2 regions of the Micrococcus sp. HOU01 genome follow, and region 2 is predicted to be linked to the other one. Evidence: riboswitches for the same ligand, from Rfam matches in the RefSeq annotation. Region 2 holds a riboswitch; the other holds the start of a gene.
The links. Region 2 has a riboswitch for thiamine pyrophosphate ahead of thiC (phosphomethylpyrimidine synthase ThiC). Riboswitches for the same ligand answer to the same signal wherever they lie in the genome.
Positions count from the first base shown of each region.

Region 1 (8,097 bases), 1.3 Mb from region 2:
CGGAGAACACCGCCGCGGTCCGCAGGTCCAGGTAGACGGAGGTCTGCACCCAGATCTCCGACTCGAGCGTGCCGTAGCCGGGCCGGCCGAGCGTCTGGACGATGCCGAACGCGGACGCGCAGAACAGGAACACCAGCGCCGCGCTCGCGGCGATCGCCGGGGCGAGCTGGGGCAGCGTCACGGTGCGGAACGCCCGCCACGGCGAGGCGCCCAGGGTGCGGGCGGCCTCGGTCTGGCGCGGGTCGAGCGCGTTCCACAGCGCGCCCACCTGGCGCACCACCACGGACACGTTGAAGAAGACCATGGCCAGCACGACGGCGGTGGTCGTCTGGTCCAGCCCGGTGAAGCCCAGCGGTCCGCCGGGGGCGAGCAGGGCGCGGAACGCGACGCCGACCACCACCGTGGGCAGCACGAACGGCACGAGCACGAGGGCGCGGAGCACGGCCCGCCCCGGGACGCGACGCCGGTGCAGCACGAACGCGGTCGGCAGGCCGAGCGCCACCGAGACCACCGTGCCGGCGGCGGCCATCCCGAGCGTCTGGCCGAGGATGCGCCACGTGCGCTCGCGGGCGAGGGTCTCCCTGAAGGCGGTGAGGTCCACGGCGCCGGTGAACGCGTCGGCGTCGCCGCCGATCCCGCGCCAGAGCATGGCCGCCACGGGCCACGCGAAGAAGACGAGCAGGAAGGCGACCGGCAGGACGGCGGCCACCAGCCACCACGGGCCGAGCCCGTCCCCCCGGCCGCGGGCCCGCCGGCGCGGCAGGTCCGTGCCGGGGGCCGCGACCTCGGTGAGCGCGGACATCAGCGCCGGGAGGCCTCGGCCAGGGCGGTCCACTCCTTCAGCAGGTCCTCGCGGCGCTCGTCGATGCGGGCGGGGTCCGGGGTGATGGCGTCCTCGACGAGCGGCGCGTTCTGCGCCCACTCCTCGGGCAGCTGCACCGACTCGTCGATCGGGTACATGTACATCGACTCGGGCAGGGCGGACTGGACCTCCTCGGTGAGCATGAAGTCCACGAACGCCTGCGCGCCCTCGGGGTTCTTCGCGCCCTCGAGCACGCCGGCGTACTCGACCTGCGGGGTACAGGAGTCCTCGATCACCTCGGTCTCGGGGGCGAACGCGGGGGAGGAGGAGTAGGAGAGCACCACCGGGAACCGACCCTCGCCCTCGCCGCCGGAGAAGTCCGAGTTGTAGGCGTCGGACCAGCTGTCGGCGACCTTGCCGCCGTGCTCCATCAGGCCCCGCCACCAGTCCTGCCAGCCGTCGTCGCCGTACTTCTCCGTGGTGGCCGCGAGCAGCGCCAGGCCGGGGGAGGAGGCCACGGGGGAGGTAACGACCGTCAGCTTCGCGTACTCGGGGTCGTCGAGCTGGTCGATCGAGGTGGGGGCCTCGACGTCGTGGGCCTCGAACCATGCCGGATCCGTGTTGAAGCACACCTGGCCCTGGTCCACCGGGGTCATGCGGTCCTCCACCATCCGGTCCTGTGCGGAGGCGGGCAGGTCCTGCGGGGTGTATTCGGCGACGACGCCCTCGCGGACGAGGCGGTGCGCCGAGTGGTCCTCCACGCCGTAGACGCCGTCCACGGTGGGCTCGTCCTTGGCCAGCAGGAGCTGGTTCACCACGCTGCCGGCGTCGCCGGGGGCCGTGGTCTTCAGGGTGTAGCCGGACTCCTGCTCGAACTTCTGGACGAGCTCCTGGGGCAGGTTGAACGAGTCGTGCGTCATGATCGTCACCGTCGTCGGCTCGCCGCCGGCGCCGGAGGCGGACGACGACGCCCCGTCGCCGGACGAGCCGGACACCGAACAGCCGGTGAGGGCGAGGGCGGCCACTGAGAGGGCGGCGAGGGCGCGGTGTGGGGTGCGGGACATGGCGGTTCTCCTCTGGGACGGCAGAGGGGCCGGGACGAGGCCGCCACCGGAATCCCGGGACGACGTCGACCGGGAGACTCGACTTCCTTCGCCGGTGCGGACCGGAGCAGGTTCGAGGGTCTGCGGCGGACCGCACTCTCAGCGCCGCGCGGGCGCTCCCCTGTCGATGTGGACTGGTCCCGACCCTACCCCGTCCGGCCCGCGCATAGACTGCCCGCGTGAGCGCCGCACAGCCCGCGGGGGTGTCCCCGCCGTCCGCCTCGTCCAGTCCCGCCTCCGACTGGGACATCCGCCGCCCCCACCGCATGTGGCCGCGCATGCTGGTGATCGTCCTGACGCTGGCGGGTCTGGTGCTGGTGGTGCAGTTCTTCCAGGGGATCGCCTCCATCGCGGCGCCCGTCTTCCTGGGGCTGAACCTCGTGATCGTGGTCTACCCGCTGCAGGCCTGGCTCATCCGCCGGGGCCTGCACCCCGTGCTCGGCGCCACCACCACCGTCCTGCTGATCGTCGCGGTGATGGGCGTGTTCGGGGGCATGATGGTGTGGTCCGGCCTCGAGCTGGTGGCGGAGCTGCCGAAGTACACGGACCGCTTCCAGCAGATCGTCCTGGACGTCTCGCACTGGCTCAGCGAGCGCGGCGTGACCCCGGACATGGTGTCCCAGCAGCTGGCCTCGATCGACATGAGCACCGTGACCGGGACGGCCGTCAGCGCCATCACGAAGATCGCCACGAACGTCTACGCGGTCTTCGGCCTGCTCGTCACCGTGATCATGGGCATGTTCTTCCTGGCGATGGACTCGATGGACGTCGAACGCCGCGTCCGCCTGCTCAGCACCGCCCGCCACGAGTTCGGCCACGCCCTGGTCGAGTTCGCCCAGGGCGTGCGCCGCTACTGGGTGGTCACCACGGTGTTCGGCCTGATCGTGGCGGTGCTGGACGTGATCGCCCTCATGCTGATCGGCGTCCCACTCGCGCTCGTGTGGGGCGTGCTCAGCTTCCTCACCAACTACATCCCGAACATCGGCTTCATCATCGGCCTGCTGCCGCCGGCCGTCCTGGGCCTGGCGGCGGGCGGCTGGTCCGACTTCCTGTGGGTGGTGGTCAGCTACTCGGTGCTGAACTTCGTGCTGCAGTCCGTGATCCAGCCCAAGGTGGCCGGCGACGCGATCGGCGTGATCCCCACCGTCAGCTTCCTCTCCCTGCTCTTCTGGGCCTGGGTCCTCGGCCCGCTCGGCGCCATCCTCGCGCTGCCCTGCACGCTGCTGGCCAAGGCCGTGCTGATCGACGCCGACCCGAACGCCCGCTGGATCAACGCGCTCATCGCCTCGGACCTGAAGGGCATGGAGCGCCGTCAGTCCTCGCTCCTGGAACGGCTGCGCCCGGCGGCCTGGCGGTCCGACGCGCACGGGGGAGACGAGGACCGCGCCCCGGCGGACGGTGGAGACGAGGACCGCGCCCCGGCGGACGAGGTCACGGGCGAGGCTGGAGCAGCACCAGGTCGTTGAGCGCGCCGGCCAGCCGCAGCAGCGGCGGGGCGGGGAACGACAGCTGGGGCAGCCCCGGGTGCAGTGCCGCACACGCGGCGGCCGCGGCCTCCTCGCCCGCGGCGTCCTCGAACGCCGGCCGCAGCACCGCAGCGCCCAGCGGCAGCGTGTCCAGGAGGGAGCGGGGGCCCCGCTCGGCCGGGTCGTACGCGGCGGGCTGCGCCGCCCCGGTCACCGTGCGCACGCGCAGGGGCCGGCCGGCGGCGTCGTCGGCGCCCTGCAGGAAGCGCAGCGCCGCCGCCGCGTAGGGGTGCTCGGGGTGGAACCGGTCGCCGCGCCAATGCACGGCGGCCTCGCCGTCGCCCCCCAGCCGCACCCACGAGGCCAGGTGGCCGGGCCCGCCCCACGGCCCGGTGCCCGGCCGCGGTGCCGGCGGCACCCACAGCACCCGGGTGATCCCCAGCAGGGCGGCGAACTCGGCGGCCACCTGGCCGGGGGCCCACGCGCCGTTGATCCGCCCGTCCAGCACGGGGTCCGCGGCCACCACGGCCGTCCCCTCGCCGTCGCTCACCCAGGCCCCGCGCGGGGCGCACAGCAGGGGCGTGAGCAGCGGCAGTCCCGCCGCCTCCGCCACGGCCGTCGCGGCCGCGCCGTCGAGCGGCCCGGTCCCGGTCAGTCCCGCGGCGCTGCGCCAGGCGACGGCGGCCAGGCCCTCGGGGCGGCGGACGAAGCTCGGCCCGGTGCGGCCCAGCAGCGGCGAGCCCACGGGCGCGCGCAACAGGTCCACCTCCGGGGGCACCAGCCGCGCCGCCCCGGCGTCGCGCGGGTGGGCGAGCACGGTGACCGGCAGCACGGCGGCGAGCGTCTCGGCCAGGCCCACGACGGCGTCCCGCGTCTCCTCCAGCAGCGTCGGCACCGGGTGGCGGTGGGGCAGGACGAGCCAGGCCCGCTCGGGCGGGTCCTCGGGTCCGGGCACGACGAGGTCCCGGCGCTCCCGCGCGTCGGTGGGGGCGGGGTCGACGGCGGCCATGGCGGACGGGCTCCTGGGAAGACGGCGGCGACGCGCGGGCGCGCGGCGAGGGGATGTCCATCGAGCATAGGCGTCTGACAGGAAGCCGCGGCGGTTTGACCTGTGACCCGGAACACGTGCAGAGTGCGGCCATGACCGCGATGTTCTCCGCCCAGGACCATGACGATCTCGACCGGGTCCTCGGCGCGACCGGCGGGATCCCCGACCCCGCCGACCTGCACGCCCTCGCCGACGATGCCGTCGTGCAGGTGCGGCGCTGGCTCGCCGAGTCCCGGGACCACGAGGCCGACTTCGCGGCCCGCCAGCTGGCGGGCGCCCTGAAGGAGCCGGGCGGCCTCGACTTCATCGTGCGCTTCGTGGACCACGTGGTCCGCCCCGAGGACCCCGCGATCGCCGCCCGGGCGCTGCGGGAGCTCGCCGGCCGCGCCCCCGGCTTCCTGCCCCCGGCCCTGCGCGCCGTCCTCGGCGTCGGCGGCCGCGCCGCCCCGCTCGTGCCGCGCATCGCCGTCCCCACGGCCCGCCGCGTGCTGCGGCGCATGGTCTCCCACCTGATCGTCGACGCGCGGGACCGGCAGCTCGGCAAGGCCATCGCGGCCCTGCGCGACGAGCACACCCGGCTGAACATCAACCTGCTGGGCGAGGCGATCCTGGGCCAGGGTGAGGCGGACCGCCGGCTCGAGGGCATCGCCGCGCTGATCCGCCGCGACGACGTCGACTACGTGTCCGTGAAGGTCTCCGCCGCCACCGCCCCGCACGCGCCCTACGCGTTCGACGAGGCCGTCGCGGACATCACCGAGCGGCTCACCCCGCTGTTCGAGCTCGCCCGGGACCGGGACACCTTCATCAACCTGGACATGGAGGAGTACCGCGACCTCGACCTCACGCTCAACGTGTTCACCGCCCTGCTCGAGCAGCCGGGCCTGCGCGACTACGAGGCCGGCATCGTGCTGCAGGCCTACCTGCCGGACGCGCTCGCGGCCATGGTGCGCCTGCAGGAGTGGGCCGCGCGCCGCGTCGCCGCCGGTGGCGCCCCGGTCAAGGTGCGCGTGGTCAAGGGCGCCAACCTGCCCATGGAGCGGATGCAGGCCTCCCTGATGGGCTGGCCGCTGGCCACGGTGGGCTCGAAGCAGGAGGCGGACACCAACTACAAGCGCGTGCTCAACTACGCGCTCACCCCGGAGCATCTGGCCCACGTGCGCATCGGCGTGGCCGGGCACAACCTCTTCGACGTGGCCCTGGCCCACCGGCTGATCGAGCGCCGCGGCCTCGACCCGGCCGCGGTGGAGTTCGAGATGCTCCTCGGCATGGCCACCGGCCAGGCCGCCGCCGTCCGGGCCGACGTCGGCGCCCTGCTGCTCTACACGCCCGTGGTGCGGCCCGAGGAGTTCGACGTGGCGATCTCCTACCTCGTGCGCCGCCTCGAGGAGGGCGCCTCCCCGGAGAACTTCATGTCCGCCGTGTTCGACCTGGACGCGGACGCGGACCTGTTCGCTCGCGAGGAGGAGCGCTTCCGCGCCTCGCTGCGCCACCTGGACGCGGCCGTGCCCCGCCCGAACCGCGTCCAGGACCGGTCCCGCGGGGAGGACGGGCCGATCCCCGCCCCCGAGGACGGCTTCGCCAACACCCCGGACACGGACCCCGCGCTGCCCGGCAACCGGGAGTGGGCCCGCCGGATCCTCGCGGCCGTCCCGGGCTCGGCCCTCGGGACGGACACCGTCCGCGCCCACCGCGCCGCCACGGCCGACGACGCCCGCGCCGCCATCGCCGCCACCGCCGACCCCGGCGCCCGCTGGGGCGTGCTCACCGGCCACGAGCGCGCCGACGCGCTGGACGCCGTCGGACGGGCCCTGCACGCCGGCCGGGCCCGCCTGCTGGAGGTGGCCGCCGCCGAGACCGGCAAGACCCTGGACCAGGGTGACCCCGAGGTCTCCGAGGCTGTGGACTTCGCGCACTACTACGCGCGCCTGGCCCGCGGCCTGGACGCGGTGGAGGGCGCTCGCGCCGTGCCCGTCCGCCTGACCCTGGTGATCCCGCCGTGGAACTTCCCCGTGGCCATCCCGGTCGGGGGCGTCCTCGCCGCGCTCGGCGCCGGCTCGCCCGTGGTGTTCAAGCCGGCCCCGCAGTCCGAACGGACGGGCGCGGTCGCGTGGGAGCTGATCGTGGCCGGGCTGCGGGACTCGGGCCTGTTCGACGACGGCGGCCCGCTCGCCGGGCACGACCCCGCGGACCTCGTGCGCCTGGTGACGCTGGCGGACGAGGACGAGGCGGAGGTCGGCGCGGCGCTCGTGACCGACCCGGCCGTCGAGCGACTCATCCTCACCGGCAGCTGGGACACCGCACGGCTGTTCAAGGGGATGCGCCCCGACCTGCACCTGCTCGCCGAGACCTCCGGCAAGAACGCCGTGATCGTGACCCCGTCCGCGGATCTGGACCTGGCCACGAAGGACGTGGTCCAGTCCGCGTTCGGTCACGCCGGCCAGAAGTGCTCGGCGTCCTCCCTCGTGGTGCTCGTCGGCTCCGTGGGCACCTCCGAGCGCTTCCACCGGCAGCTGCTGGACGCCGCCTCCTCCCTGCACGTGGCGCACCCCGCGGACCCGCGCGCCGAGATGGGCCCCGTCATCGAGGCCCCCGGCGAGAAGCTGCGCCGCGGGCTCACCGAGCTCGGCCCGGGGGAGCGGTGGGCCCTGCGCCCGCGGCAGCTGGACGAGACGGGTCGCCTGTGGAGCCCGGGCATCCGCACCGGCGTACGCCCCGGCGCCGACGCCCACCTCACCGAGTACTTCGGCCCCGTGCTGGCCGTGATGACGGCCGAGACGCTTCAGGAGGCCATCGGGATCGTGAACGCCGTGGACTACGGCCTCACCTCCGGGCTGCACTCGCTGGACCGGGATGAGATCGACGTGTGGCTGCGCGGCGTGCGCGCCGGCAACCTCTACGTGAACCGCGGCATCACCGGGGCCATCGTGCGCCGCCAGCCCTTCGGCGGCTGGAAGCGTTCCGTCGTCGGCCCCACCACGAAGGCCGGCGGGCCGCACTACCTGCACGGCCTCGTGGACTGGGAGGACGCGCCCACGTGGGCCGGGGGAGAGGGACGGCCCGGGTCCGAGGCCGACGGTGCGGGTGCGTCCTGGCTCGAGACCGCCCGCGCCCTCGACACCCACGCGTGGACCACCGTGTTCGGGGTGGCCGCGGACGTCTCCGCGCTCGAGGCCGAGCGGAACGTGCTGCGTCACGTGCCCACCCCGGTCCTCGTGCGCCGGCACTCGGGGCCCGCCGACCACCTGCTGCGCATCGTCTCCGCCGGCCTGCGCGCCGGGGCGCCCATGACCGTGAGCCTGCGCCCGACCCCCACCGCGGAGGGGCCCGACGCGGACGGGCTCTCGGCCGAGGCCGTGCGCGGCCGGGTGGAGGAGCTGGTCCGGTCCGTCCGCACGGAGGGTGCCGGCACGGCCGCGCCGGTGGACGTCGTCGTCGAGGATGACGCCGCGTTCCACGACCGCGCCCGGCGGCTGGCCCTGGTCCCGCCCGCAGCGGAGGGCGGCGGCGACGCACGGATCCGGCTCGTCGCCGACTGGACCGGCGACCGGGAGGCGGCCGAGGCGGCGCGGCGCGCGCTGCACGCGGCGCTCGGCGACACCCCCGACGTGGCGGTCTACGCTGGCCCCGTGGTGAGCGCCGGCGAGGTGGAGCTGCTGCCGTTCCTGCACGAACAGGCCG
Region 1 is NZ_CP141211.1:606,871-614,967, forward strand. Features, by position in the region: gene SOY78_RS02840 (ABC transporter permease) at 1-802, opposite strand, end outside; gene SOY78_RS02845 (thiamine ABC transporter substrate-binding protein) at 802-1,866, opposite strand; TPP riboswitch at 1,933-2,038, opposite strand; gene SOY78_RS02850 (AI-2E family transporter) at 2,085-3,371, shown strand; gene SOY78_RS02855 (agmatine deiminase family protein) at 3,337-4,380, opposite strand; gene SOY78_RS02860 (bifunctional proline dehydrogenase/L-glutamate gamma-semialdehyde dehydrogenase) at 4,512-8,097, shown strand, end outside.
Region 1: linked by a shared signal. The riboswitch ahead of SOY78_RS02845 (thiamine ABC transporter substrate-binding protein) and the one ahead of thiC (phosphomethylpyrimidine synthase ThiC) in region 2 are both predicted to bind thiamine pyrophosphate.

Region 2 (8,097 bases):
CCGGCGGGGGCGCGGCCGTGGTTCGCCATCGGCGGCGTCGACGCGGACCGGCTGCCCGAGGTCCGCGCGGCCGGGGCGGAACGGATCGTGGTGGTCCGCGCCGTGACGCAGGCCGAGGACCCCGAGGCCGCGGCCCGGACCCTGCGCGCGGGCCTGCCCGGCTGACGCGCCCCGCGGGGAGGTCACGGACGGGCCGTCCTGATGGTGTAGAGTCGACGAGTCCGCAACGCGCTCGACGCGTCGCGACCCCCGCCTCCGTAGCTCAGGGGATAGAGCGTCTGCCTCCGGAGCAGAAGGCCGCAGGTTCGAATCCTGCCGGGGGCACGAGCGAACAGAGCCGGACCCCCGTGGCGACACGGTGGTCCGGCTCTTCTGCGTTCTGCGGACCCGGACGCTCGAGCGGAGCGGGAGGTCCGGGTCACCGGCATTCGAGGCGGGAAATCGACCTCATAGGACGTCCCGAGGTGCGTATTCGCCGGATTTCCCGCCTCGAACGTGTCGAAGCCCGGAGGTCCCGCCCTCAGCCCCGCTGCGCATGACCGTGGTCGACGGGCCCGTGCCACGTCGGCCGCGAGGCGTCCCCGACCGCGAGCGCCTCCCCCGCCCGCATCGCGTCGGCCAGCCACGGCTTGGCCCGCTCGAGTGCGTCGTCCCAGCTCAGGCCCGCCCCGGCCAGCGTGGCCAGGGCCGAGGAGAGGGTGCAGCCGGTGCCGTGCGAGGCGCGGGTCGTCACGCGCGGGCCGCGCACCTCGTGCACGGCCCCGCCCACGCGCACGACGGCGTCCGGCACCTCCGCCGCTGCGGCCTCGGGCGCCTCGGTCTCGTCCAGGTGCCCGCCCTTGAGCAGCACCGTCACCCCGTGCTCGGCGGCCAGGCCCCGCGCCGCGTCGAGGGCGGCGTCCCAGTCCGTCGCGTCCCGCCCGGTCAGCCGGGCCAGCTCGGGCAGGTTGGGTGTCACCAGGTGCGCCACCCGCAGCAGCCGGGCCCACGCGGCGCGCCCGTCGTCGTCGCCCACCGCGGTGAGGGCGTCACCGCTCGAGGCCACCATGACCGGGTCCAGCACGACGACGGCGGGTCGGGTCTCCTCGAGCCAGCCGGCGACAGCCCGCATGAGCTCCACCGTGCCGAGCATGCCGATCTTCACGGCGTCCACGGCGATGTCGGCGGCGACCGAGTCGAGCTGGGCGCGCACCACGTCCACCGGCAGCGGGTGGACGGCCTGCACGCCCTGCGTGTTCTGGGCGGTGATCGCGGTGATCGCGGTCATCCCGTAGCCGCTCCACGCGGCGATGGTCTTCAGGTCGGCCTGGACACCGGCGCCGCCGCCGGAGTCGGAGCCGGCGATGCTGAGCACACGGGGGACGGCGGGGGTCATGCGGGGGCTCCTTCGGGTCGGGGCGGATCGGCCGCCCGGGCCGGGCCGATCCCGCCCATGAGAATGTAGTCGCATGTCCCACGTCACAGAGAGCTCCCCCGCGCACCCCGGCCGAGCCGAGGAGTCGGCGCCGCTGCGGCCGACCTCCCCGTTCGGGATCGCCGCCACGTTCATCGGCACCACCATCGGCGCCGGGTACGCCTCGGGCAACGAGATCCTGCAGTACTTCGTGAGCTTCGGCCTCTGGGGCGGCACGGGGGCGCTCGTGATCGCCGGCGCGCTGTTCTTCCTGCTCGCGGTGATCGTGCTGCGGCTGGCGCAGAAGCTGCGGACCACGGACATCCACCGGATCGTGAACCCCACGACCTCGCGCGTGCCCACCTGGTTCGCGGACCTGTGCATCACCACGTCCCTGCTGGGGACGCTGGTGATCATGCTGGCCGGGGCCGGGGCGGCGGTGCACACCGCGTTCGGGCTGCCCTCGCTCGTGGGCTCGCTGGTGATGGCCGCCGTCTGCGTGGTCTCGGTGCTGGCCGGCATCACGGGCCTCGTGCGCGTCCAGGCCGTGGTGGTCCCCCTGATCATCGTGGTCGCCGTCGGCGTCGCGGTGTGGGGGTTGGTGAACCCGGGGGCCGCGGTGGACGACGTCGCCGCGCTCGTGACCTCGTCCCCGCTGATCAACCAGTGGTGGCTCTCGGGTGTGCTGTACGTGGCCTTCAACATCCAGCTGGCCTACGCGGTGCTCGCCCCGATCGGCGAGGAGAGCTCCTCGTCGGGCCGCTCCCTCGTCGCCGGGGCCGGGCTCGGGGCCCTGGGCCTCGTGGTGATGGCCGGCGCGGTGATGGCCGCGATGACCGCCCACGCCCAGCTGATCGGCCGCGCCGAGCTGCCCATGGTCGAGCTGGCCGCGATGATCGGCGGCTGGGCCGCCCTGCTGTACACGGTCGTCCTGCTGCTGGCGCAGTTCACGACGGCGGTCTCGTGCCTGTACGGCGGGGTGGAGCGCATCGCCCTGCTGTCCTCGATGCGCCGCGTGCCGGGCTGGGTCATCGCCGTCGTCACGGCCCTGGCCGCCACCCTGCTCTCGAGCGTCGGCTTCTCCGACCTCGTGGGCACCGTCTACCCCGTCCTCGGCTACGCCGGCATTGTCATCATCGTGATGCTGGTCGTGACGTGGATCGTCGAGCGCACCACGGTGCGCCGCCGGGCGGCCCGCGCGGCGCGCGCCTGAACGTCCCGCCGCATGGCCGGACGGCGGACGGTGAGGCGCCGCGGGGGACGTGCTAGGGTCGCTCGCATCCCACGGGAGCCCCACGGCACGGGGCTGAGACCGGGCTGACGCCGCCCGGAGACCGTCTGAACCTGTCCGGGTCATTCCGGCGAAGGAAGAAGGAGCCGCGGCCATGTCCGTTTCCGAGCGCACCCCCCTGCCCGCAGCCGAGTCGACGGCCGAGGTCGTCGCCGAGGAGAACTACCCCACGCACCGTCTGGGATGGCTCGAGGACGCCGAGCACGGCATCCGCGTGCCCGTCACCGAGGTCCACCAGGACGACTCCCCCGACGGCACGCCCAACGCGCCCCTGACCGTCTACCGCACCATGGGCCCGGGCTCCGTGCCCGAGCGCGGCCTGCCGGCCCAGCGCGCCGAGTGGATCCGCGCCCGCGGCGACGTCGAGGAGTACGAGGGCCGCGAGCGCGACCTGCTCGACGACGGCCGCTCGGCCGTGCGCCGCGGCGCCGCCTCACAGGAGTGGGCCGGCGAGCGCCGCCCCCCGCTGCGCGCCAAGGAGGGCGCGCGCGTCACCCAGATGCACTACGCCCGGCGCGGCGAGATCACCCCGGAGATGCGCTACGTCGCCCTGCGCGAGGGCGTGGACGTGGAGCTGGTGCGCTCCGAGGTCGCGGCCGGCCGCGCCATCATCCCGGCGAACGTGAACCACCCCGAGTCGGAGCCGATGATCATCGGCAAGGCGTTCGCCGTGAAGGTCAACGCGAACATCGGCAACTCGGCGGTGACGTCGTCGATCGCCGAGGAGGTCTCGAAGCTGCAGTGGGCCACCCGCTGGGGCGCGGACACCGTGATGGACCTGTCCACGGGCGACGACATCCACACCACCCGCGAGTGGATCCTGCGCAACTCCCCCGTGCCGATCGGCACCGTGCCGATCTACCAGGCCCTCGAGAAGGTCGGCGGCGACCACCAGGCCCTGACCTGGGAGATCTTCCGCGACACCGTGATCGAGCAGTGCGAGCAGGGCGTGGACTACATGACCGTGCACGCCGGCGTGCTGCTGCGCCACGTGCCGCTGTCCGCGGACCGCGTGACCGGCATCGTCTCCCGCGGCGGCTCGATCATGGCCGGCTGGTGCCTGGGCCACCACAAGGAGAACTTCCTCTACGAGAACTACGACGAGCTCTGCGAGATCTTCGCGCGCTACGACGTCGCGTTCTCCCTGGGCGACGGCCTGCGGCCGGGCTCCGTGGCGGACGCCAACGACGCCGCCCAGTTCGCCGAGCTCGACACGCTCGCCGAGCTGACGGAGCGGGCGTGGGCGTACGACGTCCAGGTCATGGTGGAGGGCCCCGGCCACATCCCGCTGCACCTGGTGCGGGAGAACGTGGAGCGCCAGCAGGAGCTGTGCAAGGGCGCCCCGTTCTACACGCTCGGCCCCCTCGTCACGGACATCGCCCCGGCGTACGACCACATCACCTCGGCCATCGGCGCCACCGAGATCGCCCGCTACGGCACCGCGATGCTCTGCTATGTCACGCCCAAGGAGCACCTGGGCCTGCCGGACCGGGACGACGTGAAGACGGGCGTGATCACCTACAAGATCGCCGCGCACGCCGCCGACGTCGCCAAGGGCCACCCCGGCGCCCGCGACCGCGATGACGCGCTGTCCAAGGCGCGCTTCGAGTTCCGCTGGCGCGACCAGTTCGGCCTCGGCCTGGATCCGCAGCTCGCCGAGGAGTACCACGACGAGACGCTGCCGGCCGAGCCCGCCAAGACCGCCCACTTCTGCTCGATGTGCGGGCCGAAGTTCTGCTCCATGCGCATCAGCCAGGACATCCGCAGCGAGTTCGGCGGCGCGTCCGAGCAGGCGCGGATCGCCGAGGCCGGCATGGCCGCGAAGTCCGCGGAGTTCCGGGCCGCCGGCGGGTCCGTGTACCTGCCCGAGCCGACGATCCGCACCGCCTCGGACGCCTGAGGCCGGACGCGGGGTGAGGTGGGGCGGGATGGCCCGCCCCTGCGCCACCTGACGATCGCGTCATGACCTGAGGGCCGCCACCAGGTCATGACGCGATCGCCAGGACAAGGCCCTCCGGGACGGCGAAGGCGCGGCCCCACGGACGGGGCAGTGCGCTCGGTGGTCGATCGAGTGGTGATGCCTCTTGACTCACACACACACTGGGCTCACTATTCCGTCAGGCCCCTGTGATGCGTGTCCCATTCGCCCACAGGAATTGAGTGGATGGAATATGACGTGAAAGTCGACATGACCCCGCCGGTCCGCACCCCAGGGGCGCTTCCCAGGTGAGGCATCATCCAGCCGCTCAGCTCTCCTCGGGCCAGCCGTGATGACCCGGATGCTCGTCTCGAGATTCCTCCTTCTCCTGATCACGCTCGGAACAGCAGCGCTCCTCGCGTCCTACGTCGGGGTGGAGAAGGAGGAACGCTGGCGCATGGACGGCACGGTGTACGAGATCTCGGCATTCCCCGCTGGCGAGGCCTGGCCCATGATCCGGACGTCGCTGACGGGACCGGACTCCGGCTCTGCGGCCACGTCCACGAGCCCCCACGTGACTGCCCTCGCCGGCCGACCTGCTCTGGACGTGCTCCCGGATGGCGTCGCCCCGACCGCGGTCGTCCCCAGCACCTCCCCCTTTGCCGCACGTGCCGCTGCGGGCGAACTGAGCTGGCCGGACGTCGATCGGGTCGTCGTCCGAGACCTCTCCTCCGCGCCGGATCGCGCCACCGAAGCAGACCTCCTGGTCCCGTTCCTCTCCACCGACAGTTCGTCCCTTGCCGGCGTGATCGGCGGCTCACCGGCCCAGGTCGACGAGCTCGTCCAATCGCTGCGGCGGGCCGGTGTCGTCGTCGACGTCGTCCCGCTCCCGCCGCCGTGGGAGGCAGCGATGCGACGCAGTGTCCACGTGCCCCTGCTCGCCGTGATCGCCGGCTTCGCCCTGCTGGGCGCACAGGTCGTCTGGCGCACGACCCTGCGCAGTCGACTGCTCCCTGCCGTCACCTCGCACCGCCTCGTCGGTGCCTCCCCGCTGCGAGCGGCCCGGCTCGGTGTCCGGCCCGCCATGCTCGCCTGGGCGACCGCCGCCGCGAGTGCCGGCGGAGTCTGGCTCGTGGCATGGCCCCGGTGGGACGCGGAGATCGGGCTCACGGGGGGCACCGCTCTCCTCTGGTCCGCCGTGCTCGTCGTGGACGCCATCCTCATCCTCAGCACGACCCTGTCCACCCTCTGGGTCCGAAGGGCACACGCATGATGGCAGCCATGCGGGCCGTTGCGGACGGCCTCCGCGACCTGTTCGACACGCCCGGACTGCTGTTCCTGTCCCTGCTGCACACGACCGTGGCGTCGGTCGTGTTCGGACTGGCCCTGGGCGTCGCCGGCGGGGTGACCACGGCGCTCGAGGTGCTCGAGGACGCCGAGTCGTCGGGCCTGGTGACAGCCAGGATTCTGGACCCCGCCGTCACGACCGACCTCCGCCCCCGCGCCGTCGACACCGTCTCCCGGGCGTTCGCCGCCCATGTCGACGGAGTCGACCCCCGTGCCTTTCTCGTGACGGACGCCATCGGAATCGAGGACCCCCGGCTGCAGGGGGCGGTCATCGCCACGCCTGGTCTGGCCCGGGAGTTCGGCGCTGCCGCTGCCGTCAGTCCCGCCGAGGGCGTGTACTTCGCTCCCGCCGCGATCACCTCCGGGGGGCCGGGCGGCACCGTGTATGTGGGGTCCACACCCCACAGCTATGCCGGCCCACTCCCCGGGGACGCGGCCGCGCCGCGGGCCGACGGATCCCTCTGGCCCCTGGGTGAGTCGCCCGTCATCGTCACCAGCACCACGACCATGGCCGGCCTGATCGAACCGGCCCAGCTCGCGGCGGTCTACGGTTCCGTCGTGGCACGCCAGGACGCGGCCTCCGAGGTGAGAGCGGCACTCGACGTCCTCGAGGACGAGACGGGCGTGGTCGCCGAGTTGGCCCCGATCGCCTCGGCCAGGTCTCCGATCGCCCGAGAAGCCCGCGGTGCCGCGCTCATGGTCACCGCCTACACCGCCGGGCTTGCCAGCGCCGTCGTGACGGTGGTGAGCCTCCTGACGACCATGACCCGTCGACTCACGCCCGCGTGGCTGGCGCACCTGACGGTCGGGGCGCCCAGACGACTGATCCGGCTCCGGATCGCCACATCCGTGGCCGCGGTATGGGGCATTCCGGCCGTGCTCGGATCGTTGCTCGGCCTCGGCATCGCCTCGGAAGCGGGCGGACTGCGTCCGGCGCCTGCCGTCGTCGTGGTCGGGCTGGCGGTCGTCTTGGCGATCGCCGCTGCGTGCACCCGTCATCCCCTCCGCCGGCTGCACCGGGCCGTCCGCACGGCGGCACTCGTCGAAAGGACCGTGTGATGTCCCTGCTCACCGTGCACGACGTGCACCGCTCCTACCGCGGCCCCGCCGGGGATGTCCCCGTGCTCCGAGGCGTCTCACTCCAGGTCCCCGAGGGCGGCGTCCACGCGATCATGGGACCCTCCGGGTCCGGCAAGTCCACCCTGCTGCGGCTCCTCGCCTGCCTTGACACACCGGACGCCGGCAGCATCCGTGTGGCTGGGCGGAGCCTGCCGGCACCGTGGTCGTCCGACGGCGACGCCTACCGGAACCGGACGTGCGGCATCGTGCTCCAGGACCATCTGCTCATCGATCGGGCGACCGCCATGGACAACGCGGCCCTGCCGCTGCTCTACGCGCGGCCGCGCCCGGCGAAGCGCGAGCGTCGCGACATGGCCGCCGAGCTTCTGACGCGGCTCGGGCTCGGAGACCGTCTCCACCACCCCGTCGGCCGACTCTCCGGCGGCGAGCGCCAGCGCGTGGCCATCGCCCGGGCCGTGATCATGGGGCCCTCCCTGCTGCTCGCCGACGAGCCGACGGGCGCCCTGGACGAGGAGCGCACCGACGAGGTGATGGGGCTCTTCCGCTCCATGTCCCAGCCGGAGCGGGCGATCGTGATCGTGACGCATGACCCCGCCGTGGCGGCCCGGTGCGACCACACGTGGCGGCTGCGGGCCGGGCGGCTCGAGTGACGAGGTCCGGCCGTGCCTCCTGCACAGGTGTCCGCAGACGGCGTGGCGTCCCCGGGCGTCGCGTTCCGGTTCCGGATGTCCGGGGCCGCTCCTAGGCTCGGATGCATGAGCGCGCACCACGCCGACGACGGCCTCCCCGCCCCCGTCTCCACCCTCGCCGAGGATCCACCGGCCGACGGGCGACAGGCGCCGCCGAGTGGCGTCGTCGTGGGTGAGGACGGGCGGGCCCGCCCGCCGTGGGCGGCACGGGATCCGCTGCTGCGGGAGTACTACGACACGGAGTGGGGCCTGCCCGTCACGGACGAGCGGGGCCTGTTCGAGCGCCTCGTCCTCGAGGCGTTCCAGTCGGGCCTGAGCTGGCGGACCGTCCTGGCCAAGCGGCCCCGGTTCCGGGAGGTGTTCGCGGGCTTCGACGCGG
Region 2 is NZ_CP141211.1:1,886,991-1,895,087, forward strand. Features, by position in the region: gene thiE (thiamine phosphate synthase) at 1-165, shown strand, start outside; tRNA gene SOY78_RS08645 (tRNA-Arg) at 252-324, shown strand; gene thiD (bifunctional hydroxymethylpyrimidine kinase/phosphomethylpyrimidine kinase) at 521-1,375, opposite strand; gene SOY78_RS08655 (membrane protein) at 1,449-2,606, shown strand; TPP riboswitch at 2,668-2,782, shown strand; gene thiC (phosphomethylpyrimidine synthase ThiC) at 2,779-4,584, shown strand; gene SOY78_RS08665 (hypothetical protein) at 4,955-5,875, shown strand; gene SOY78_RS08670 (hypothetical protein) at 5,884-7,008, shown strand; gene SOY78_RS08675 (ABC transporter ATP-binding protein) at 7,008-7,679, shown strand; gene SOY78_RS08680 (DNA-3-methyladenine glycosylase I) at 7,785-8,097, shown strand, end outside.